DNA from 3 places in the Pradoshia sp. Z6_59 genome. Region 1 is predicted to be linked to each of the others. Evidence: riboswitches for the same ligand, from Rfam matches in the RefSeq annotation. Region 1 holds a riboswitch; each other region holds the start of a gene.
What was found. Region 1 has a riboswitch for S-adenosylmethionine ahead of AC4D4B_RS01230 (bifunctional homocysteine S-methyltransferase/methylenetetrahydrofolate reductase). Riboswitches for the same ligand answer to the same signal wherever they lie in the genome.

Region 1 (8,433 bases):
AGTCTTTAATGCAGATGGTTCTGAAGCATCCATGTGCGGGAATGGCCTCCGTTGTGTAGGCCGGTATGTTCAAGAAAAATTGAAGAAAAATAATCTGCTGATCGAAACGATGAAAGCTATCCTGCAGGTCGCAAAAGAGCCGGACATGTATAAGGATATCCCTACATACCGCGTCGAAATATCTCCGGTTATCAAGGCAACGAGTGCATTGCCAATGAATACTGAAATGGACGAAATCATCAATCAAAGCCTGCCGTTTATAGACGAGGATCTTACGTTCACAACTCTGTCAGTTCCAAATCCACATCTGATCAGTCTCGTTGATAAAGAGGTAATCCATTCGGATAAACAAGAGAAAATTGCAACTATGCTGAATGGAAAGAATGACTGGTTTACAGATGGTGTGAATGTCAGCTTCGTTTCCCGTCTGGAGGAAGAATCCATTTTTGTTCGCACATATGAACGAGGAGTTGGCTTTACGGATGCATGCGGAACGGCAATGTCAGCTTCAAGTCTAGTTACAAAATGGATTGATGAGTTGGCTGATGAAGCAGTTCTGCACGTCTATAATCCAGGCGGAATGGTCTTGTGCCAGGTTCATGATTTGCCAGATAAAACGTGGATTGATTTGATTGGCAATGCAACGTATGAGTATGAAACAGTTATTCAATTAAATTTGGAACCACTACATGTTAGCTTTGGAGAAAGGAAAGTCTATAGAGAAGAAGCAGAGGCTTATTCAGCATTCCAACAACATGCTAAAGCATATGTAGAATCTAAATTAGGCTGAGCCATTATCATATCGGGATAGGAGGGCAAAATGAAGAAGCAGACAAATACCTTTTTAAATGTTCATGTAATCACCTTTTTCGTATTAATCGCCCTCTTTATTGTGTGTACCATCCTTTTCGTAGATATTGCAGAGGACATAAATGGGAATGAGCTTTATCATTTTGATATGACCATCATCCAGGCTGTGCAGGGGAGTATTAATGACTTAAGCACAAAAGTCCTTACCTTTATAACTAATCTTGGATCAGTGGATGGGAATATTCTATTGGTTATCCTTTTCTCTGTGTTTTTATTATTTAAAAAACGTGTAGTAAGTGTCATATTCTTAATCATCACGACATTATCAGGCGGTTATGTTAACCATTACTTAAAATGGATTTTTCAGCGGGAGAGACCAACATTAAATCCATTGATCGAGGTAAATGGCTTCAGCTTTCCGAGCGGTCATGCTATGTCATCCTTTATCCTTTACGGCGCACTTATGATCATAACTACCAGAATCACGAAGAATCGGCCTATCAGATTGGCTGTCTATGCGATTTGTATATTTATGATTTTAACGATTGGTTACAGCCGAATCTACTTGGGTGTCCATTATCCGAGCGATGTCATTGCAGGGTATATTGCAGGATGTGCATGGCTTGCTATCATTGCAACTGTATTTACATTTGGGGAATATCGAAAAACAAAAGGTTCGAAATCGTAATAGGGGCTGTCGGTAAGCCATAATGGCTTATGGACGGCTTTTTTTTCTGGAAATCCTGGCGGTCTGTGGCAAAAGGTTATTTAAGGAAATATGTGTTGTGATAATTTATAAAGTAAAATATTCTGGCATAAGTAAGCAAGGGGAGTAAATAAAAGGGATTCATTAGCAAGGATTAAGGATATTTAATTCCCTTAAAAAGACCAACAGGGTCATTATGTTATCAATAACATATATGGTATAATTTTCATACAACTACTTGGTGCGGGTGGTATGCACCTTCTTTTCCTTATATAAAGGAGAAGGGAGGTGATATACGTATGGATTTTCTAATAGCTCTGGCAAAAGATGTAGCAATGATCTTTTTCACGACCCTTGCTGCCGGCATCGCCACGCGATTCGCCAATCTTCGGCTTAAGGGCAAACGAAAAACCACCCCGCGCCGACCAAAGCATAAGGGTGGTTCCTCTAAGAATTAAGCTATTTGCATACCACTCGCTATTAGTTGTACCAGGGAGTATCCAGCTCTCTGGTTTTTAATATATGTCTATATGTTTATAATATACCCTAAATAATAGAAATTCAATCAAAACTGATGGAGCAGCTTATGGTTTTTATTGGTTCAAAAGGGTCAGATAGAAAGAGTGGCATAGGCTTGATTGGAACTTCTAATACTCACAAAAAAGTCTATTTGATGGCTGTGACATTAATAGATAAGCACGGTTTGAGCGGTTTTGTTTGAACCTTAATAGATTTAAAGCCTGTTTTGTTTAGAACCTCTTTAATCTCATCAGCAAAGGCATAAGCCTGTTCTTCAGTTGCTTCTTCCTGCCTTGGCTGTACGGTTATAGTCAGTTTTCCATTCTCTTTTAATAAAGAATGTATTTTTTGAATACAAGCCTCTTGATTTTCCCATAATGGATAACTATTTACACTGAATATTTTATCGTACACCATTGGACTCTGAATCTCGAGAACAGTTCCATTGAATAAACGAAGCTGATTGCGTTTGAGTTGTTCTTGATTACGCTTGCTCGCATTGTTCACCATTTCTTCTGATGGATCGACACCATCAATTTGAACGGTAGGGTGCTTCTTAAAAAGCATATGCATTCCTTCACCCGGGCCAAAACCAACTTCAAGCAGTGTGTCATTTGGGGTAATAGACAATTGATCAAATGTCCATTCATATAATTCCTCATTTTCGTAGGCCATTATTTTACCTGCAATCTTTCCGAGGACACCAGTTGGATTTTTAAACTGATTCGTTATTATTTCCTTCATTTAACATCACTCCTACCCCATACATACCCAAAATACTAAATCGTTAACTCTTTTGGATTAATTATCAAAATAGATTGAAATAACTGAAAATTTATAGTAAATTAAGTAAATATATAATTTCATATTCTTATCTAGAGAGATGGAGGGACTGGCCCGTTGAAATCTCAGCAACCTGGATGGTAATCCAAGGTGCTAATTCCAGCAAGCAATGCTTGAGAGATGAGAGACCTTAGGAAAGAGGGCTTTCATGATGAAAGCTCTTTTCTATTAGTCTGTTTTCCTCATCAGAGAGATTAACCAACTAATTAGGGGGAAAGACAGTGAAACTCTTGGAAACGTTAAATGAAAAAATTCTCGTCGCAGATGGAGCGAGTGGAACACTTTTATATTCATTTGGAATTGATAGTTGCTTTGAAGAGCTTAATTTGACAAACCCCAATCAGATCAAAAAGATGCATAGAAGTTATATTGAGGCTGGTGCTGATGTGATTCAATCGAATACATTCGGTGCAAATTTTCATAAATTAAAGCGCTATGGCCTTGAAAGGGAAGTTTCTCAAATTAATAGAGCCGGAATGAAAATAGCGAAAGCTGCAGCTGATCCAAATACATTTGTTATCGGGACAATTGGCGGCTTGCGGAGCTTCAGGAAATCAGAATTAATATTGACTGAAATTAAGGGATATTTCGAAGAACAGCTGACCGCTTTATTGGATGAAAAGCCGGATGGCATTTTACTTGAAACCTATTATGATTTAGACGAATTATTAACGGTGATAGAGTCGGCTAGAAAAATGAGTGATCTTCCTCTTATCGCGAATATATCTCTGCATGAAACAGGCCTTTTGCAAAATGGAATGCATGTCAGTGAGGCGTTTTCTCTAATGAAAAAAACAGGCGCAAATGTGGTAGGCATCAATTGTCGGATGGGTCCTTATCATATGATTCGCTCTTACGAAGAAGTACCTGTGTTAGAAGATACCTATTATGCAGCATATCCAAACGCCAGCTTACCTGATTTATCAGATGGAAGATATGTCTATTCGACAGAAGCGGATTATTTCATTAATAGTTCAAGGCAGCTTGTGAAGCAGGGGGTCCGGCTGTTAGGTGGATGCTGTGGTACAACTCCTGCCCATATTCAGGCCATTCGTAAAGGAATCGAAGATCTTCACCCTGTAAAGGTGAAAGATTTTGTAGCCAAGCCGAAGCATCAGCCTATATCATATGAAATCATTCAATATAAACGAAAAGGTCCAGATACAATTTTAGGTAAGGCAAAAAAACAAACGACGGTGATCGTGGAGCTGGATCCGCCAAAGACGTTCGGCCTGGAGGATTTTTTAATAGGAAGTCGCTATCTATTAGATTCAGGTGCCGATGCGATTACACTTGCGGATAATTCATTGGCGTCACCGAGAATATCCAATCTTGCGGTAGCGTCGATTTTACAATCAAAATTAAATACGGTGCCTCTTGTTCACTTAACTTGTCGGGATCATAATCTGATTGGCTTACAGTCTCATTTAATGGGCATGCATTCCCTTGGATTATCAGAGGTGTTGGTAGTGACTGGGGATCCTTCGAAAATTGGTGATTTTCCGGGCGCAACTTCAGTATATGATCTTTCTTCCATGGACCTGATTTCATTGATTAAGCAATTGAATGAGGGGCGCTCTTATTCTGGAAAATCGTTGGGTAGCCGGGCAAATTTCGATATCGCAGCTGCCTTTAATCCAAATGTAAAGTACATAGATAAAGCCGTACAGCGAATGGAAAAGAAAATTCAGGCTGGAGCTGATTATTTCTTAACCCAGCCCGTGTTTAGTATTGAAAAATTAGAGGAAGTATACGCGGCAACCAGGCATATAACAAAGCCGATATTTATTGGCATTATGCCTTTAACGAGTCACCGAAATGCAGAGTTTTTACATAATGAAGTGCCGGGTATTTCCTTGCCGGTTCATGTTAGAGAGGCGATGGAAAGAGCCGGAGCGGATAAGGAAGCCTGTGCTCGCGAAAGCTTTGCCATTTCAAAAGAATTAGTGGACGCGGCAAGTGAACTATTTAACGGGATCTATATTATTACACCTTTTATGAAATATGAATTAAGCGGGAATTTGGTTCGGTACATCAAAGAACAGAAATCAGTTGTAAATAAGGAAGTGCATCTATCATGAGAACAGAAAAATTGAAAGAGTTATTGGCTGAAAGAATAGTTATTCTAGATGGAGCAATGGGAACCATGATTCAGGCACATCAATTAACAGAGGATGATTTTGGCGGGGAACAATACGATGGGTGTAATGAGTACTTAACTCTAACCCGCCCGGATGTAATCCAATTGATTCATGAAGAGTACTTGGCAGCTGGGGCGGATATTATTGAAACAAACACATTCGGGGCAACGCCAATTGTACTGGATGAATATGATCTTGGTCACCTGGCATATCAGCTGAATAAAGAATCAGCTCAATTGGCTCGAAAAGCAGCTGAACAATTTGACAGTCCTGACAGCCCTCGCTTTGTCGCAGGCTCAATGGGACCCACCACCAAGACCTTATCCGTAACAGGCGGAGCTACTTTTGAACAATTGGCAGATTCATATAAAGAGCAAACGAAGGGTCTGCTTGATGGGGGAGTTGATTTGCTACTCTTGGAAACATCGCAGGATTTATTAAATGTGAAAGCAGCTTATATTGGAATGCAAAGAGCATTCTCATCTTTAGGCAGAAAAGTACCATTGATTATCTCAGGAACAATTGAACCAATGGGAACTACTCTAGCCGGTCAAACCATTGAAGCTTTTTATATATCGTGCGAGCATATGAATCCTCTAGCAATCGGGCTTAATTGCGCAACCGGTCCCGAGTTCATGGCTGACCATATCAGGTCTTTATCTGAATTAAGCACTGCAGCAGTTAGCTGTTACCCTAATGCAGGATTACCGGATGAAAATGGCCAATATAATGAATCACCATCTTCACTAAGCAAGAAGATTAAACAATTTGCCGAAAAAGGATGGATTAATCTAGTTGGGGGCTGCTGTGGAACGACACCTGATCATATCCGAGCTATTAAAGAAGCTGTTACCGGAATTGAAGCGAGACAAATTAATGATAAACAGGGTAATCATGCTGTCTCTGGTATTGATGCCTTAATCTATGATGATTCAATGAGACCTTTATTTGTAGGTGAACGGACGAATGTAATCGGGTCCAGAAAGTTTAAGAATTTGATTAAGGACAGGAAATTTGAAGAAGCGTCTGAGATTGCCAGACAGCAAGTCAAAAAAGGAGCCCATGTAATAGATGTTTGCCTGGCTGATCCAGATAGCGATGAAGTGTCTGATATGGAAGCATTCATGAAAGAAGCAGCTAAGAAAATCAAGGTCCCTTTTGTCATCGATTCAACCGATGAACTGGTTATTGAAAAGGCACTCCGCCATTCTCAGGGTAAAGCAATCATTAATTCAATTAATTTAGAGGATGGGGAAGAACGTTTTGAGAAAATTGTTCCATTAGCCAAAGAGTATGGGGCAGCCTTGGTTGTTGGTACGATTGATGAAAAAGGGATGGCCGTAACAGAAGAACGGAAACTGGAGGTTGCCCGCAGATCGTATCAGCTATTAACAGAAAAGTATGGAATCGTACCAGAGGATATTATTTTTGATCCGCTTGTTTTTCCAGTTGGTACTGGTGATGAACAATACCGGGAAGGCGCAGCGGAAACGGTAAAGGGACTGGCGGCCATAAAAAAAGAGCTTCCGAGAACATTAACAATTTTAGGCATCAGTAATGTATCGTTTGGATTGCCGAATGAGGGAAGAGAGGTCCTGAATGCCGTTTATTTATACCACTGTACAAAGGCTGGCTTGGACTATGCAATTGTCAATACAGAAAAATTAACCCGATTTGCTTTAATCCCTGAGGAGGAAGTTAAATTATCAGAGAATCTTTTGTTTTATAACTCTGAAGAATCTCTTGCTGAGTTTGTTGCTTTTTATAGGACGAAAAAGCCAGTTCAAAAGGAGACAAAAGAAAAACTGCCATTATTGGAGCGGTTGCCTGAATATATTATCGAAGGGACAAAGGATGGGTTGAAGGAGGATATTGATGAAGCTCTTGCACAAGGGATGGAGCCACTTGATATCATCAACGGTCCATTAATGGCCGGTATGTCGAAGGTTGGGGAACTATTTAATGATAACCAGTTAATCGTAGCTGAAGTATTGCAAAGTGCGGAAGCTATGAAAGCAGCCGTTTCGCAGCTTGAACCATTGATGACTAAATCAGGTACAACGTCTACAAAAGGAAAAATGGTGCTGGCAACCGTTAAAGGGGACGTACATGATATCGGGAAGAATCTCGTTGATATCATCATGAGTAATAATGGCTATGAAGTGGTTGACTTAGGAATTAAGGTAGCTCCGCAAACCTTGATTGAATCCGTCCGAAAGGAGAACCCAACTATTATTGGCTTGTCAGGCTTGTTAGTAAAATCAGCCCAACAGATGGTTATTACCGCTCAGGATTTAAGAGAAGCGGAAATTGATGTTCCGATTGTAGTAGGAGGAGCAGCTCTTACCAGGAAATTTACAAGGGGACGAATAGCTCCTGAATATAATGGACCAGTCTTTTATGCAAAGGATGCCATGAATGGACTTGATTTAATCAATCAGCTCCATGACGAAGAGAAAAGACCATCCTTTCTAGCTCAGCTGGAGGCAGAAGCGAATAAGCAAGCAGAAGTGATTTCGATTGAAACAAAAAGGGATATTCAAGTGGCAGAAAAACGTGAAAAAACAGTGAAGGATCAAGAGAATATACCAGTCCCCGAGGACTTAAACCGGCATATTCTCCAGGATTACCCGCTATCTTTGGTATACCCATATGTGAATAAACAAATGTTATTTGGCCATCACCTTGGAATGAAGGGGAAAGTGGATCGATTGTTTGAGGAAGAGAATCCAAAATTATTAGAACTTGCAGCCATAGTTGATGAAATTCTCGAAAATAATCAGATTAAATTGTCAGCTATGTATCAATATTTCCCTGCTAAAAGTGATGGAGAAATTCTAAAAATCTGTTCTCCAGCTAATCCGGACGAAGTGCTCGAAACGTTTAATTTCCCGCGCCAAGCCAAAAAGCCGTATCTATGTTTATCTGATTATGTAAAGGACCAGGAGTCAGGTGTACAGGATTATGTAGGATTAATGATTGTTACAGCCGGTAAAGGTATAAAGGATATAGCAGAAGAGTGGAAAAAGGAAGGACAGTATTTAAAAAGCCATGTCATCCAAGCACTGGCGCTCGAATGTGCGGAAGGTCTGGCAGAACGAGTCCACCATCTTATGAGAGATGCCTGGGGAATCCATGACTCTATCGATATGACCATGAAAGAACGATTGAGTGCTAAGTACTTGGGTCAGCGTTATTCGTTCGGATATCCAGCCTGCCCGAATCTTGAAGATCAGGAAAAGCTGTTCAGGTTGCTGAAACCAGAGGATATCGGAATTCAATTGACGGAAGGGTTTATGATGAATCCTGAAGCATCTGTTTCGGCAATAGTTTTTTCGCATCCGGAGGCTAGGTATTTTAATGTGGGGCGGGAAGAGTAACGAGATAACGTAAAGGCATAGATAAACGGCCTTC
Region 2 (8,433 bases), on a different contig from region 1:
CAGTTCCCTCATATATTCCTGCGGTGAAATAATATAGCTAATATTTTCTACCCCAAGCTTGTCAGCCGTTTCTTTAGCAACATCAATTTCACTGAAACCATTCTGTTCAAATCCAACTGAGAATGTTTTAATTCCAGGATGAATTTCTTTAGCAATGGAAGCAATGATTGTGGAATCAATTCCACCGGAAAGAAATGAACCAACAGGTACATCACTGCGCATATGCATGTTAATACTGTCATACATCACATCTTGAATTTCTTTAATCCAATCTGGTTCACTGCGCAGTATAGGTTTGAATTCAGCTTTCCAATATTGACGGATCTCCATAGGTTCTCCAATTTTCTTTGTAAAGCAATGTCCAGGCAATAATTTTTTCACATTCTTTGTCATCGTCGCTGGTTCTGGAATAAATTGAAAGGTAAGATAATGTTGCAAAGAAACAGGATCCAATTCTTGTTTTTCTAAAGCGTATATAATGCTTTTCTTCTCAGAGGCAAAATAAGTCTTATCCCCATCTTCCTTATAAAAAAATGGTTTAATCCCAAATGGATCACGGGCACCAAAAACAGATTTCTCCTGTTTATCCCAAATCACGAACCCAAACATCCCACGAAGCATTTCAACTGCCTTTTCCCCATATTGAACAAATGCCGCCAGGATTACTTCAGTATCTGAATTTGTAGAAAACGCCATGCCTTCCTTTTCAAGCACTACTTTCAATTCCAAGTAGTTGTATATTTCTCCGTTAAAAACAATCCAATAGCGTTCATTTTCATACGTTAAGGGCTGATGTCCACATTCAATATCAATGATGCTTAGTCTTCTGAAACCAAGCTGGATATGTTCATCTATATAATACCCCTCGTCATCCGGCCCTCTATGCGTAATCAAGTCATTCATACTTTTAATTAGTTCTGAATCCTGATTCGCTTGTTGGTGATCATGCATACATCCTACAAATCCACACATTATTATTCACTCACTACCTTTACTTTCGACTGTTTTTCATTTAAAAATATCAAAGAATTAGATTTTAGATATAAGCTAGCGTCCCGACAAAATACGATCCATTATACCCGATTTCATAGTTTCCTAATATTACCATATTTAGACAAAAAAAGAAAGAGGGCTTATCCCTCTTTCTAGAAATGTTTATGCTGTTTATCTTAGATGTTAGCTTCCGTACGCAGTACTTCTACTTTATCCGTTTTCTCCCAAGGAAGATCTAAATCATTGCGTCCAAAATGTCCGTAAGCTGCTGTTTGTTTATAAATCGGACGTCTTAAATCAAGCATTTTTATGATTCCTGCAGGGCGCAGATCAAAGTTAGCACGTACTAATTCAATTAATTTTTCCTCTTCAATTTTACCTGTACCGAACGTATCAATGGATATAGATACTGGCTGAGCTACACCAATCGCGTAAGCCAGCTGAACTTCTGCTTTATCTGCAAGACCTGCTGCTACAATATTTTTAGCTACATATCTGGCTGCATAGGCAGCAGAACGGTCTACCTTTGTAGCATCTTTACCAGAGAATGCTCCACCACCGTGACGTGCATATCCACCATACGTGTCTACGATAATTTTACGGCCAGTCAAGCCTGCATCCCCTTGTGGACCTCCGATAACAAAACGGCCCGTTGGGTTAATAAAATATTTAGTTTGTTCATCAATAAGGTGAGCTGGAACAACCGGTTTTATTACTTGTTCTTTTAAGTCTTTCTTAATTTGCTCCAGTGTTGTATCCGCGTCATGTTGAGTAGAGATTACGATTGTATCAATTCTAACCGGATTTTTGTTTTCATCATATTCCACTGTGACTTGTGTTTTTCCATCAGGACGCAAGTATGGCAGAACATCTTGTTTACGAACTTCAGCCAGCTTTCGAGATAATTGGTGAGCAAGAGAAATAGGAAGAGGCATTAATTCTTCTGTTTCGTTGCAGGCAAAACCGAACATTAGACCCTGATCTCCCGCCCCAATTGCTTCAATCTCTTCATCTGACATCGTGCCTTCTCTTGATTCCAAAGCTTGGTCTACACCTTGGGCGATATCTGCAGATTGTTCATCAATAGAGGTTAAGACAGCGCATGTTTCTGCATCGAAACCATATTTTGCACGAGTATAACCAATCCCTTTGATTGTGTCACGTACAATTTTTGGAATATCCACATACGTAGAAGTAGTGATTTCTCCCGCTACTAAAACTAATCCAGTGGTAACAGATGTTTCGCAGGCTACCCTTGCATTTGGATCCTTTGCTAATATTTCATCCAAAATGGCATCAGAAACCTGATCGCAAATTTTATCCGGATGACCTTCTGTTACAGATTCTGATGTAAACAAATGTCTTTTATTAGACATGTATATTTCCTCCTTCAGTTTCCCTGTTTATGGCTACTCATTATCTTTAATTATCTCCTGATTATACGAAAAAAGACCTTTCCCCTTTATAAAGAAAAGAGGAAAGGTCTGAGTCTCAGAAATCGGCCTTTCACTCTCATCGTTCAAGGCATTATAACCTTGCATCAAGTTAGCACCTTTGCGTGATTTCCATTAAAGGAATCAAACTGCAGGTTGCCCCGGCTTCATAGAGCTCGTCTCTCCACCGAGTCTTGATAAGAGTATCCATATCAAATGTATATAATATCTTATCCATCATTTTCTGTCAATAAATAAGCAGGAATATATTGTTAAGATAGACCTGGAGCTTCATCCTTTCCTAAAAGAAACACATTCCGACCTTAAGATTCGCATTTCTATTATGATATTGATATAATTAATTTACGAATATTCAAATAAATAAACATTGTTATTTATCCATAAAGGTTGACTAACATCACTGTTTTTTTCACTATGGAAAATAATAATAGTTATTCTTATATACTATATTAATCAATTGTTTTGAAAATTAACACAATTAGTATGGATAAATCAATTAAATGTGTTATACTAATTTCCATATAATATACTTACCAAAATTCTGGAAAAGGATGATACCTTATGAACAGTGTAGGAGTTTCCAATGAATTGAAACAATTACTTACTCATGATAATATTCACATTCAGCTTTCAGTGCCACAACTAGTTGAAAAAGTATTAACCAGAAAAGAGGGCATCCTCACATCTACTGGAGCTATTAAAGCTGAAACAGGTAAATATACCGGCAGATCCCCAAAGGATAAATATATTGTAGAGGAAGCTGCTACTAAAGATAAAATAGCCTGGGGAAGCGTCAATCAAGCAATATCTGAAGATGCATTTTCTAAATTATATGATAAAGTTATCGATTACCTCGAAAAACGAGATGAATTATTTGTATTTAATGGGTTTGCTGGAGCTGCAACAGACTACCGCCTTCCTATACAAGTAATCAATGAATATGCCTGGCACAATTTATTTGTACATCAGTTGTTTATCCGCCCCACTAAAGATGAGCTTGAAAACCATTCGCCTGAGTTTACTATTATCTCAGCACCAGGTTTTAAAGCAAACCCTCTTGTGGACGGTACACACTCTGAGACGTTTATCATCATTTCATTCGAAAAAAAAGTGGTCTTAATTGGAGGCACTGAGTATGCAGGTGAAATGAAAAAATCCATTTTTTCAATCATGAATTACCTGCTGCCTGAGAATAATGTGTTCTCTATGCATTGTTCAGCAAATGTAGGTTTTGAGGGAGATGTAGCTCTTTTCTTTGGCCTATCAGGTACTGGAAAGACTACTTTATCAGCCGATCCAAATCGCCGCCTAATAGGTGATGACGAACATGGCTGGTCTCCTGATGGGGTATTTAACATTGAAGGCGGCTGTTACGCAAAATGCATCAATCTCACAGAGGAAAAAGAGCCTCAAATTTTTAATGCCATTCGCTTTGGTTCTGTACTAGAGAATGTAGTTGTAGACGAAGATACGAGAATTGCTGACTATGATAATGGAATGTTAACTGAAAATACCCGGGCAGCTTACCCAATCGAAGCCATGCAGAATATCGTCACACCAAGTATAGCAGGCCATCCCAATACCATCATCTTCTTAACTGCTGATGCTTTTGGTGTTCTGCCTCCAATCAGCAAGTTAACAAAAGAACAGGCAATGTATCATTTCCTAAGCGGTTATACGAGTAAATTGGCAGGAACTGAACTCGGAATTACTTCACCACAGGCAACGTTTTCTACCTGCTTCGGTTCACCGTTCTTACCATTACATCCAACAAAATATGCTGAGATGCTTGGCAAAAATATTGAGGAGCATCAAGTTCAGGTATATCTGGTTAACACCGGTTGGACTGGAGGAGAATATGGAACAGGCAGCCGAATGAAGCTTTCTTATACACGTTTGATGATTCAAGCTGCATTAGAAGGAGAACTAGCCAATATTGAAACGGTACAAGACAGAATATTCGGCTTAGCGATTCCCTTACATGTACCCGGAGTACCGGATGAAGTTTTACAGCCTCAAAAAACGTGGAAGGATTCAGAAGCCTATTATAAAAAGGCAAATGAGCTTGCAAATAAATTCAGAGAAAATTTCAAGGAATTTAAGAATATTAGTTCTGAAATTGAATCTAAAGGTGGTCCAATTACCTTTTAAGGAACTAGCGGTGTCTTAGGAAGCCAAAAAGAATTGGCCTTCCTGAGGCACTATTTTATTTTTATCTAAATTTAAAAACAAACCCACCGCCCAATTAAGTTCTGGATGAAGGTTTGTTTTCTTTAGTTTCTATTTAATTTAGTTACTGGAATTTAAGGAAATTAACTCATATGTAATGGTTGTGCAGTTATTTTCCCATTCCACTTTTTTTATCAGCGCCGTTCCTCTCGATTCCCCATCCAGAGTTTTTCGGATATCAATCGGAATCTCAATTGGATATAAGCGGTATCCTTCTTTTTTTAGGACAAATAGATTTTCCTCAACCCTTTTTTCATTAGCCTTTGTCACAATAAGAGTATTCAATTCCATTGGCATACCCAATTCTCTCACTCCCCTGCTTCATTTATTTATTTCAATGGTATCATTTGAAGCGGCTTCTTTCATCCATTTCGTTAAATCCGAGACAATTTGCCGATTTATTCTCGGAGGAAAATAATGTGTATAGTCCTTAAGGTACCACACATCGACGCTCTTACCGAGATCCTGCAGCCTGGTTCTTAATAGATTGGCATGTTCAACCGAAACGTTCTTATCCTTCTCACCATGAATAATTAGAACGTTACATGGTATTTTTTCAATTTCATACAAGGGTGTACGGGCTTTATATTCATCCGGCACCTTATTTGGCGTACCTCCAATGACCCTTTTCAGCATTCTTCTTAAATCAATTCTCTCTATGTAAGTCAGGACCATATCGGAAACTCCACCCCACGTGACAAGTGAAGCAGCGTCCTGGCAGTATATAGCTGTCCACAGTGCCATAATCCCACCTCGAGAAAATCCAAAGATATGAACCTTTTTAGGATTAACCTTTGGATGTTGTTTTAAAAGTTCAAAACCTGCAATAGCATCCCAACGATCTTCTCCTGCAAAATCTTCCTCTCCTTCTCCACCCTGGTTGCCACGATAAAAGGGAGCAAAAACAACAAATCCCTGACTTGCGAATTGAATGATACGCCCCGGACGGACCTTCCCAACATTTTTAATTCCTCCGCGTAAATATAAAAATCCGTCCAGTATTTCATCTTTTTTTGGCTCTGCTAAGAGCCCCTTAACCATTAATCCATTCGATAAATACGTGACAATATATAGATTTATATCCGGATGTGGCGATGGATATCGACTTCTATCTACGATACTACCTAACGATGATTTTACTTCATCCATAATCCGGGCTCCTTTACAAAGTTCTATAGGCATTCACACAAATATATACCATACATACAATACGATTAACTACACTTTGGCATACATACTGCCTACTAAGGAGGAAATTCCCTTGAAACATTATCTTAAAACCAGCTTCTTCTGTATGCTGTCCATTCTGCTCATCTTTAGTTTATCGGCCTGTAAAGAAAATAACCCGACTGAAGAATTGACAAAAGTTAAAGTAGCAGAAGTCACACGTTCTATTTTTTATGCCCCTGAATATGTCGCCCTGGCCAAAGGATTTTTTAAGGACGAAGGGCTTGATGTAGACCTGCAGACTGCATGGGGCGGTGATAAGACAATGACTACTCTACTGTCAGGCGGGGCTGATATCGTGCTTGTTGGCTCAGAAACTTCTATTTATGTTCATGGACAGAATTCAAGAGATCCTGTTATTAATTTTGCCCAATTAACTCAAACAGATGGAACTTTTCTTGTTTCCAGAGAAAAAATAGAGGAATTTGACTGGAACATGCTAAAAGGCAGTACATTTCTCGGACAGAGGAAAGGCGGTATGCCACAAATGGTTGGAGAGTTTGTACTGAAAAAACACGGCATTGATCCTCAGAAGGATTTGAAATTAATTCAAAATATTGATTTTGCCAATGTTGCCAACGCCTTTGCTTCAGGAACAGGTGATTATGTACAGCTATTCGAACCTCAGGCAAGTGTTTTTGAAAAAGAAGGAAAAGGACATATCGTTGCTTCCTTTGGAAAAGAATCCGGCCATGTTCCATATACCACCTTCATGGCAAAGGAAAGCTATATGAAGGAAAATGAAGATATCGTCAAACGTTTTACAAAAGCGATTTATAAAGCACAAAAATGGGTTGAAGAAACAGATTCCGCTGAAGTAGCAAAAGCGATTCTCCCATATTTTGAAGATACAGACGTAGAGATTATTGAAATGGCCATTGACCGTTACAAGTCACAGGAGTCCTTTGCCCTAAATCCAATCCTTGATGAGGAAGAATGGTTAAACCTGCAGGATATCATGAAAGAGGCAGGAGAAATCGAATCCTACATCGATCATAAAACACTCGTAAATACTGAAATTGCTGAAGAAGTTTCAAAATAGGAGATAAGGAGGCAGGGATTATGCCTTTATTGTCGATAGAGAATGTATCTCATCTCTATTTATCTAAATCGCAAGCATCGATTGCTTTAGAGAATATATCAATGAGTATTGAGGAGGGAGAATTTATCTCCTTCCTTGGCCCAAGCGGCTGTGGTAAAACAACCCTTCTATCCATTATATCCGGTCTTTTTAAGCCAACCGAAGGAAGTGTTAAGCTATACGGGAAGGATGTCCTGGTCCATCGCCAGGATATCGGATACATGCTGCAGCAGGATTATTTATTTCCCTGGAAGACCATTAAAGAAAATATATTGATTGGATTAAAATTGTTAAAGCAGCTCGACCAAAAGCACGAAGAACAAACCATATCACTATTGGAGGAAATCGGCCTGAAGGATGTATTGACTAAATTTCCAAGGGAGCTATCAGGAGGAATGCGCCAACGAGTTGCCCTAGTTAGAACTTTGGCCACTAACCCTACCCTGCTCCTCTTAGATGAACCTTTTTCTGCTTTAGATTTACAAACCAAGCTAAAGCTCGAGGATATCGTATCAAGCACATTAAAGTCGTTTAAAAAAACGGCTATATTAGTTACTCATGATATAGGAGAAGCAGTAGCCATGAGTGATCGTGTCTTCCTCCTCTCTCCAAAGCCGGGAAAAATTCATAAAGAATTTGATATTCCAAACGAGTTAAAAGGATTATCCCCATTTGATGCAAGAAACCATCCAGTCTTTTCAGATGTGTTCCAGCTTATATGGAAGGAGATGGAGCAGCTTGACGGATAATAAACTTAAAATTAATACTCTTCACAAGAACTATATCCACCAATTAAAAACCAACCAGCGTAAAGTATGGCTGTATCAGGGTGTTATATTTGTTTTATTTTTCGCTCTCTGGGAAATCGCCAGCCATTTTTACTGGATAGATCCTCTCCTGTTCAGTTCACCTTCTAAAGTCATTGAATTGCTGGTTGAAAAAATACAGGATGGCAGTCTTCTCAGCCATCTCGGACTTACCGTATTCGAAACAGTTATAAGCTTTATTTTGGGTACGCTGCTAGGGACACTGCTAGCTGTTGCCTTGTGGTGGTCTCCAATGCTTTCAAAGGTGCTGGATCCCTATTTAGTCATTTTCAATGCCATGCCTAAGGTTGCCCTTGGACCCATCATTATTGTGGCGATGGGCCCTGGGTTAACATCCATTATCACCAATGGAATCATTATCTCAGTTATCGTAACGACCATAGTCGTCTACACGAGCTTCAAGGAAATCGATCCCAATTATATAAAGGTGATGGAGACGTTTAATGCTCGCCGGATGCACATCTTCAAGGAAGCTGTCCTGCCGTATTCCTTTCCAGTCATTATATCGACACTAAAGGTTAATGTCGGTTTAGCCTGGGTTGGTGTCATAGTTGGAGAATTTCTTGTTTCTTCACAGGGGCTTGGCTATCTAATCATTTATGGATTCCAGGTGTTTAATTTC
Region 3 (8,433 bases), on a different contig from region 1:
TGATGACATCAGCTTTACGTAAATTCACACGTTTCACACCAATCAATGTAATCGCAGTTAAACGTGAAGCTGCAGAAAAATTAGTTGATGCTGAGCGTTACACTGTTTAATCCTTTGTGCGATGGAGGCCTGGTGAAAACCAGGCTTTTTCTTTTCCTATGCTAGACTGACTACCTTCTCTAGAGCAGAAGTATAACCATTTAAGATAGATGAAAAAATGTGGTATGCTTCAATTGAGGTGATAAACATGATTACATTTTACTGGTATCCTAAATGTGGGACATGCAGAAAGGCAAAGAAATGGTTTGATGAGAAGGGAATATCCTATCAAGAAGTTGATATAGCACAAAATCCCCCTTCGAAAGAAGAGCTAGAAACAATTTGTCAGAAAAGTGAACTGCCTCTTCAGAAGTTTTTTAACACAAGTGGGATGAAATACAGAGAACTTGGGTTGAAAGATAAAGTTAAGGAAATGTCTGAAGATGAGAGCCTAGCCCTGCTTGCATCAGATGGGATGCTGATCAAACGTCCAATTGCATTTGATGGAGAAAAAGTTACAGTAGGATTCAAAGAGGAAAATTATCAGAAAATATGGGCATGAAACAATTGTCAAATAACCAGTTTGATGTCATGATAAATAGGAACCATACATACATTTTGGGGGGATTAAATCATGAGCATTCCAGCGGGATTACGTTATACAGCTGAGCATGAATGGGTTAAACAAGAGGATGGTAAGATTCGAATTGGAATAACTGATTTTGCTCAAAAAGAACTGGGAGACATCGTATTTGTGGAGCTACCGGAAATAGGTGATCAATTGACCCGTAATGAACCGTTTGGCAGTGTAGAGTCAGTAAAGACAGTATCTGAATTATATGCGCCAATCAGTGGGACAGTTGTTGAAGTAAATGAAGAATTAGCGGATAGTCCAGAATACGTTAATGAATCTCCATATGAAAAAGCATGGATGGTAGTAGTTGAACCATCCGAAATCAGCGAATATGATGAATTAATGGATGCTGACCAATACGAAACAGCGACTAAAGAAGAGTAGTCAATAAAGGGAAGAAGTTTTGGGTCATTCGTAAGCTTCTTTCCTTTTTATATGCTTTAAATCAATTGTTACTTTCCATTATGTTAGGGTAAGATACATATAATGAAAAAGACGAAGGCGAAGGCATTTGTCCAATCACATAGAACGTACTCTCCTAATAAAAGGTGATCAATCATGCGGGATGCTCAAAGTGAGAAAGTGATAATTGTGGAAGGTTCTACCGACCGCCAAAAAATACAATCTGTACTTAATGAACCTGTCGATATAAGATGTACAAATGGAACCATCAGTTTATCGAAACTGGATGAATTAGTCGACGAACTTGAACAGAGAGATGTGTATATTTTGGCTGATGCCGATGAATCTGGAGAAAAGCTGAGAAAACAGTTAAGACGAGAGATGCCAAATGCATCTCACATATATATTGATCGTACATACCGTGAAGTAGCAAACGCGCCAAGATACCATCTAGCAATGGTTCTTTTGGCAGCCAATATAGATGTGAAAGCCGAATTTTTAAAACAAATGAAGGATGTAATAAAAAATGAACAATCAAACCACGATAAATAAAGCAATCTACACATTTACCCCTCTTTGCGGAACGTGTCAATTAGCAGGCAAGATGCTTGATATTGCAAAGGAAGTCCTCCCCAATGCCTCTTTGGAAAAAGTCAATCTTAACTATGCTAAGGAACTTGCAGAAGAATATCAAATTCAAAGTGTACCATGCCTCATTTTAATCAAGGATAACCAGCCAATCGATAAAATCTATGCCTTCCACTCAGTTCCCTATCTTGTAGATCAATTAAAGAGAATTACAGAATAAGAGCAGTTTATTTCTCAGGAAATATGTCGATACAATATTTAACTAGAATCTCTTAAAGGTGCTGTTTTTATCTTACGCTGTCTATGACAGAAGTTTTAATAGATTGTAGAATTCTCCCCAATAGCCTGTAATATAACTAATCAGACGTTTACTGAGTGGCTAACTGCAGGCGGATTTTTATAAAATATAGCAAAGGTAAGCCTCTTGATATATAATTTAAAAATTCAGAATAATCAGTTGACTCAAATTTCCCCATATGCTATAGTTTTAACAACTTAATACTTGGTTCTTATCAAGAGAGGTGGAGGGACTGGCCCGTTGAAGCCCGGCAACCGGTATTTTTATAATACACGGTGCCAATTCCTGCGGATACAAATAAATCCGGGAGATAAGGAGAGATGGAAAATGCCTGCCTCTTCTTATATGAAGAGGTTTTTTTCATTTACTCACTTCTCTACTTAAAATGAAATGGAGAGATGTAGAATGGCAAATGAAGAAAAGAAGTATCGGTTTGAAACAGTAGGTATACACGGAGGATTGCAGCAGGATTCGGTAACTGGAGCGAGAAGCGTGCCGATTTACCAGACGAATGCTTATTTATTTAAAGACACAGATCATGCTGCGGATTTATTTGGATTAGCTGAATCTGGCTATATTTATACTAGAATTCATAATCCCACTTCAAGTGTATTCGAAGAACGCATAGCCGAATTAGAAGGTGGTATTGGAGCTTTAGCTGTTTCAAGTGGTGCTGCAGCTATAACACTCTCCATTCTAAATATTGCTGGAGCAGGTGATGAAATTATCTCTGCATCCACTCTATATGGCGGAACCTACAATTTATTTGCCAATACTCTTCCTAAGTATGGTATTAACGTAAGGTTCGTGGATCCAAGTGATCCGGAAAATTTTAGAGAAGCGATTACTTCAAAGACCAAAGCTATTTTTGGAGAAACGATTGGAAATCCAAGCCTGCAGGTTCTTGATATTGAACGGGTGGCGGAAATTGCTCATGAAGCTGGAATTCCATTAATCATTGATAATACATTTGCTACTCCTTATTTATCACGTCCGATTGAGTTTGGAGCGGATATCGTCGTACACTCAGCTACGAAATGGCTGCTTGGAAATGGAACCACATTAGGTGGGGTCATAGTCGATGGAGGGAAGTTTGACTGGAATTCATCTAAATTTCCGGGCTTTACAGAACCGGATCCAAGTTATCATGATCTGATTTACAGTGAAGCAATTGGTGCAGCAGCATTTATTGTGAAGGCTAGAGTTCAGCTGTTGAGAGATTTAGGTCCTTCCTTAAGCCCGTACAATGCCTTTCAATTTATTCTCGGATTGGAAACTCTGCATGTGAGAATGAAGGAGCATATAGCCAATACGAGATTAATAGTTGATTATTTAAAACAGCATCCGGCTGTATCATGGGTCTTGTATCCAGGAGATTCAGATCACCCTGATTACGAAAAAACGAAGAAATATTTACCCAAAGGTGCTGGAGCAGTCGTTGTTTTTGGAATAAAGGGTGGACGCGAGGCAGGTAAAAAACTGATTGATTCCGTTGAACTGTGGTCCCATGTGGCCAATGTGGGAGATGCAAAGAGCCTAATTATCCATCCGGCAAGCACGACTCATCAGCAACTAAGTGAAGAGGGATTAAAAGCATCAGGTGTGCAGGAGGATTTAATCAGACTGTCTGTTGGAATTGAACATGCAGAAGATCTAATTGAAGAATTGGAGCTTGCGATTGAAAAAGCAACAGGTATAGCTTCCACTGAGGCGGCTGTGAAATAACATATTGAACATGCTATGCAGACTTTGGTGTTGACAGTTCTTTCTTTAACATGATAGGATAGCAGACAGTTAGAATTAATTGAATAGTTTATGTACTCTTATCAAGAGAGGTGGAGGGATTGTGCCCTTTGAAGCCCGGCAACCGGCAATCATTTATGATTGAAAAGGTGCCAATTCACACAGGATAATAGATCCTGGGAGATGAGAGAAAGGAACATGTTATAAATTAATCATGCCTTTCTGCCTCCGCAGAAAGGCATTTTTGTTTAACTGAAGTTATTCTTTAATTATAGGTTGATAGAAAGAGCAGGTGAACATTTTATGATTACATTACGTGATGTATCGAAGACCTTCTCAGGAACATTTAAACGTTCATCAGCTGTCAAAGCAGTGGATCAAGTCTCATTGTCTATTGAAAAGGGCGAGATCTTTGGAATTATCGGGTACAGCGGTGCGGGAAAAAGTACTCTCATTAGAATGCTGAACGGTTTAGAGAAGCCAACAGAAGGAAGTGTCTTGGTGGCAGGCAAAGATATGGCTGCTATAAAAGGTGCTGAATTAAGAAAAGCCAGAATGGAAATAAGTATGATTTTTCAACACTTTAATCTCCTCTGGTCAAGGACAGTCAGTGAAAATATAGAGTTTCCTTTAGAAATTGCAGGGGTACCAAGCAAGGTACGTAAAGAAAGAGTGAAGGAGCTTGTAAGTCTGGTAGGATTGGATGGCCGTGAAAATGCTTATCCGTCTCAGTTAAGCGGCGGTCAAAAACAGCGAGTCGGTATAGCGCGTGCATTAGCGAACAATCCGCAGGTTCTTCTCTGTGACGAGGCGACATCAGCACTTGATCCTCAGACTACAGACGATATTTTGGATTTACTCGTTGATATAAATAAAAGGCTTGGCTTGACAATCGTATTAATTACTCATGAAATGCATGTTATTCGTAAGATCTGTCACCGCGTTGCTGTGATGGAGATGGGGAAAGTAGTCGAGAGCGGAAAAGTACTTGATGTATTTAAAAAACCGAATGCTCCGATTACTAAACGATTTGTCCAGCAAGTGACTGAGCCGGAAGAAACGAAAGAGACGATTGAGCATTTGCTTGCTGAATATCCGACGGGTAAAGTTGTGCAATTATCCTTTATTGGTGAATCAGCTGAAACCCCTGTTTTATCAGAGGTTATCCGCTCTTACAAAATCAATGTAAACATATTGCAGGGTAAAATATCGCAGACTCAGCACGGGTCCTATGGAACATTATTTATTCATGTAGACGGTGATGCTGCTGAAGTGGCAAAAGCAATTGACTATCTCCACAATCAGGAAATTGGTGTGGAGGTGATTTCAGAATGATGGAAACATTATTACCAAATGTAGTTTGGGAACGAATTTATGAAAAGACATGGGAAACCTTGTATATGACAGGTGTCTCATTAATCGCAACTTTTTTCCTTGGAATTATATTGGGTCTACTATTATTCTTGACCTCAAAGGGGAATATGTGGGAAAACAAAGTGATTTACGGAATCGTAGGTGCTTTCGTTAACATATTCCGTTCCATTCCATTTATTATTTTAATCGTCTTGTTAATTCCTTTCACAAAGGCTTTAGTAGGAAGTATTATCGGTGTTAATGCAGCTTTGCCAGCATTAATTATCGGTGCTGCTCCATTCTATGCGCGAATGGTTGAGATTGGATTGCGTGAAATTGATAAAGGTGTAATCGAAGCAGCAAGATCGATGGGGGCTACATCCTTTACAATCATATGGAAGGTGCTAATACCAGAATCTCTGCCTGCGCTTGTTTCTGGTATCACAGTTACGGCTATTGCGCTCGTAGGTTATACAGCGATGGCCGGTATGATTGGTGCGGGTGGACTTGGAAACCTTGCCTATTTGGAAGGGTTTAGCCGAGGACAGACAGATGTCACGATTGTTGCTACTATTTTAGTATTGATTATTGTGTTTATTCTCCAATTTATTGGAGATTTTATAACAAGAAAAATAGATAAGCGCTAGGGAGGAACCAAAGTGAAAAAGTTATCGTTCATACTTGTTTTAGGATTAACCCTTTTATTGGCAGCCTGTGGTGGTTCAGGTGATGAATCCAATTCCGGGGACAAAGAGCTAAAAACGATTAAAATTGGTGCTTCAAATGTTCCACATGCGGAAATTCTGGAGAAAGCAGAATCTCTTCTGGAAGAAAAAGGTATTAAACTTGAAGTTGAAGTATTTACAGACTATGTAATGCCGAATAAAGCTTTGGCAGATGGCTCAATTGACGCTAACTATTTCCAGCACATCCCTTATTTTGAGAGTCAAGTGAAGGATAATGGTTATGATTTCGCCAATGCAGGTGGGATTCATATCGAACCGATTGGTGTCTACTCCAAAAAATATGACAGCCTCGATGATCTTCCAAAAGGCGCAAGCATCATCATGAGCAGCTCAGTAGCTGACCATGGACGTATGCTATCTATGCTGGAAACAGAAGGATTAATAAAGCTAAAAGAAGGCATTGATAAAACAGCAGCAACGGTCGATGATATTGCAGAAAATCCGAAGAAACTAAAGTTTAAAACGGATATTGAAGCACCTATGCTTACGCAGGTTTACAATAATGACGAAGGCGATGCAGTACTGATTAATTCCAACTATGCAATCGAAGCGGATCTTGTACCATCAGAAGATGCGATTGCATTGGAAAGTGCTGATAACAACCCATACGTAAACATTATTGCCGTTAGATCCGAGGACAAGGATAAGGATGAAATTAAAACATTGGTTGAAGTTCTTCATTCTAAAGAAATCCAGGATTTCATTAATGAAACCTACAAAGGATCTGTTATCCCATCAAATGAATAATAAACAAGGAAGGTGCAGCTATTCATTTAGCTGCACCTTTTTCATCTATATAAATAGGTGTTTTTAAAAGCAATTATAAGATGCTTTTCCAATGAATCATTTTCTTCTCTGGTATTATTTTTCAGGATAATCAAGGATTTCCTAGAAGAAATACGCAATATCACTTTTAAGATGTGCTCAGTGTGGTATATAGACTTTGAGGGTTCTTCTGTAAAGTGATACCCTTATTATAATAAATGGAAAGGAATGATTCATTATCTTTGACAATCAGTTACAGCTTAGAGTAACAGATGAAATGGAAAAAGCGATGAGGCAGGCACATGGAGTTGGCTATGAAGTATACAGTCAGAATCTTGAAGTGCGTATGAAAGTAGAAGAGAAGCGTGAACGTAGTTATATGAAGAGTAATCAAATCTTAAATGATGTGAATAGAAGAGTCCATGGGTAAATGAATCAGTGATAAAGTGAATATTTCTAAAAGTGATAATCATAAAAACAGGTAGCGGAAGAAAAATTAGTTTTCTCCTCTACCTGTTTTTATGTTTTCAACTAGCTGCGAAAATAATACTGGCGTCTTTAAAATTAGGTTGGTTGGTAAAGATCATGCTGGTTCTTTTCTTTCGTGAAAATTAACATTATAATGTCAGTAATGCTAAGTATTATGTTAAAATATTATGTCCATTTTATGTAATTCTCTCGTTTCAAAAAGTTGAATCTAGATTTGATTTGTTATAAGATTGTAATGAGAATAAATTGAGAATAGAAATAATCTAAAACTTTAGATGACTATATATTGGAGGTATAAGAATGGCTGGTTCAGTTCTTACAATTAAAGATTTACATGTTGCAATAGAAGGTAAAGAGATTCTTAAAGGGGTAAACCTTGAAGTTAAAGGTGGAGAAATCCATGCAATTATGGGGCCAAATGGTACAGGAAAATCTACATTGTCTTCTGCTATCATGGGTCACCCAAAATATGAAGTAACAAGTGGTTCCATCACAATGGACGGTGAAGATGTTCTAGAAATGGAAGTTGACGAACGTGCTCGTGCCGGTCTATTTTTAGCAATGCAATACCCAAGTGAAATTACTGGGGTTACTAATGCCGACTTCATGCGTTCTGCTATTAACAGTAAACGTGAAGAAGGAGACGAAATTTCCTTAATGAAATTCATTAAAGAAATGGATAAAAAAATGGATCTATTAGAAATGGATCAAGATATGGCTCAACGTTATTTAAATGAAGGCTTTTCCGGCGGTGAAAAGAAACGTAATGAAATCCTTCAATTATTAATGCTGCAACCAGCCATTGCGATTCTTGATGAAATCGACTCCGGTTTAGATATCGATGCTCTGAAAGTTGTTTCCAAAGGAATTAACCAAATGAGAAGCGAAGATTTTGGCTGCCTAATGATTACTCACTATCAACGCTTATTGAACTACATTACTCCAGATCATGTTCACGTAATGATGCAAGGTAAAATCGTGAAATCCGGTGGAGCAGAACTAGCGCAACGCTTGGAAGCAGAAGGATATGACTGGATTAAAAAAGAATTAGGTATTGAAGACGAAACAGTAGGAATTGAAGCATAAGCAATAGGAGGATCGTTATGACAATCGAAACTACATTACTCGAAAAAGACGTTGTATCTTCTTTTTCAAAAGCACATAGTGAGCCTGCCTGGCTTGAAAGCTTCCGTATAGACGCCCTTTCTGCCTCAGCTGAGCTACCTATGCCGAGACCTGATAAAACGAAGATTGATAAATGGAAATTAGAGGATATGAAAGTGAACTCCGTTACAAGCGAGACATTTGCATCTATCGATGAACTTGCTGAAGACGTGAAAAAGCTGATCAATCCAGATGAGAATAGAAGTTTATAT

Region 2: it holds a riboswitch for S-adenosylmethionine, as region 1 does, so the genes downstream of both, metK (methionine adenosyltransferase) here and AC4D4B_RS01230 (bifunctional homocysteine S-methyltransferase/methylenetetrahydrofolate reductase) in region 1, are expected to answer to the same signal.
Region 3: it holds a riboswitch for S-adenosylmethionine, as region 1 does, so the genes downstream of both, AC4D4B_RS04720 (O-acetylhomoserine aminocarboxypropyltransferase/cysteine synthase family protein) here and AC4D4B_RS01230 (bifunctional homocysteine S-methyltransferase/methylenetetrahydrofolate reductase) in region 1, are expected to answer to the same signal.

Annotation. Positions count from the first base shown of each region.
Region 1 covers NZ_JBZCPP010000001.1:217,463-225,895, forward strand. Annotated here, with positions in the region: gene dapF (diaminopimelate epimerase) at 1-790, shown strand, start outside; gene AC4D4B_RS01215 (phosphatase PAP2 family protein) at 821-1,498, shown strand; gene AC4D4B_RS01220 (hypothetical protein) at 1,816-1,974, shown strand; gene AC4D4B_RS01225 (SAM-dependent methyltransferase) at 2,183-2,779, opposite strand; SAM riboswitch class I at 2,904-3,005, shown strand; gene AC4D4B_RS01230 (bifunctional homocysteine S-methyltransferase/methylenetetrahydrofolate reductase) at 3,100-4,959, shown strand; gene metH (methionine synthase) at 4,956-8,399, shown strand.
Region 2 covers NZ_JBZCPP010000020.1:22,142-30,574, reverse strand. Annotated here, with positions in the region: gene asnB (asparagine synthase (glutamine-hydrolyzing)) at 1-972, opposite strand, end outside; gene metK (methionine adenosyltransferase) at 1,170-2,369, opposite strand; SAM riboswitch class I at 2,503-2,630, opposite strand; gene pckA (phosphoenolpyruvate carboxykinase (ATP)) at 3,009-4,598, shown strand; gene AC4D4B_RS16440 (DUF2584 domain-containing protein) at 4,737-4,979, opposite strand; gene AC4D4B_RS16435 (alpha/beta hydrolase family protein) at 4,998-5,825, opposite strand; gene AC4D4B_RS16430 (ABC transporter substrate-binding protein) at 5,938-6,945, shown strand; gene AC4D4B_RS16425 (ABC transporter ATP-binding protein) at 6,966-7,733, shown strand; gene AC4D4B_RS16420 (ABC transporter permease) at 7,723-8,433, shown strand, end outside.
Region 3 covers NZ_JBZCPP010000003.1:138,120-146,552, forward strand. Annotated here, with positions in the region: gene AC4D4B_RS04695 (acyl-CoA dehydrogenase FadE) at 1-110, shown strand, start outside; gene AC4D4B_RS04700 (arsenate reductase family protein) at 218-601, shown strand; gene gcvH (glycine cleavage system protein GcvH) at 674-1,057, shown strand; gene AC4D4B_RS04710 (toprim domain-containing protein) at 1,232-1,627, shown strand; gene AC4D4B_RS04715 (thioredoxin family protein) at 1,602-1,883, shown strand; SAM riboswitch class I at 2,170-2,278, shown strand; gene AC4D4B_RS04720 (O-acetylhomoserine aminocarboxypropyltransferase/cysteine synthase family protein) at 2,367-3,686, shown strand; SAM riboswitch class I at 3,782-3,894, shown strand; gene AC4D4B_RS04725 (methionine ABC transporter ATP-binding protein) at 4,008-5,039, shown strand; gene AC4D4B_RS04730 (methionine ABC transporter permease) at 5,036-5,704, shown strand; gene AC4D4B_RS04735 (MetQ/NlpA family ABC transporter substrate-binding protein) at 5,717-6,550, shown strand; gene AC4D4B_RS04740 (YuzK family famiily protein) at 6,846-6,998, shown strand; gene sufC (Fe-S cluster assembly ATPase SufC) at 7,358-8,143, shown strand; gene sufD (Fe-S cluster assembly protein SufD) at 8,161-8,433, shown strand, end outside.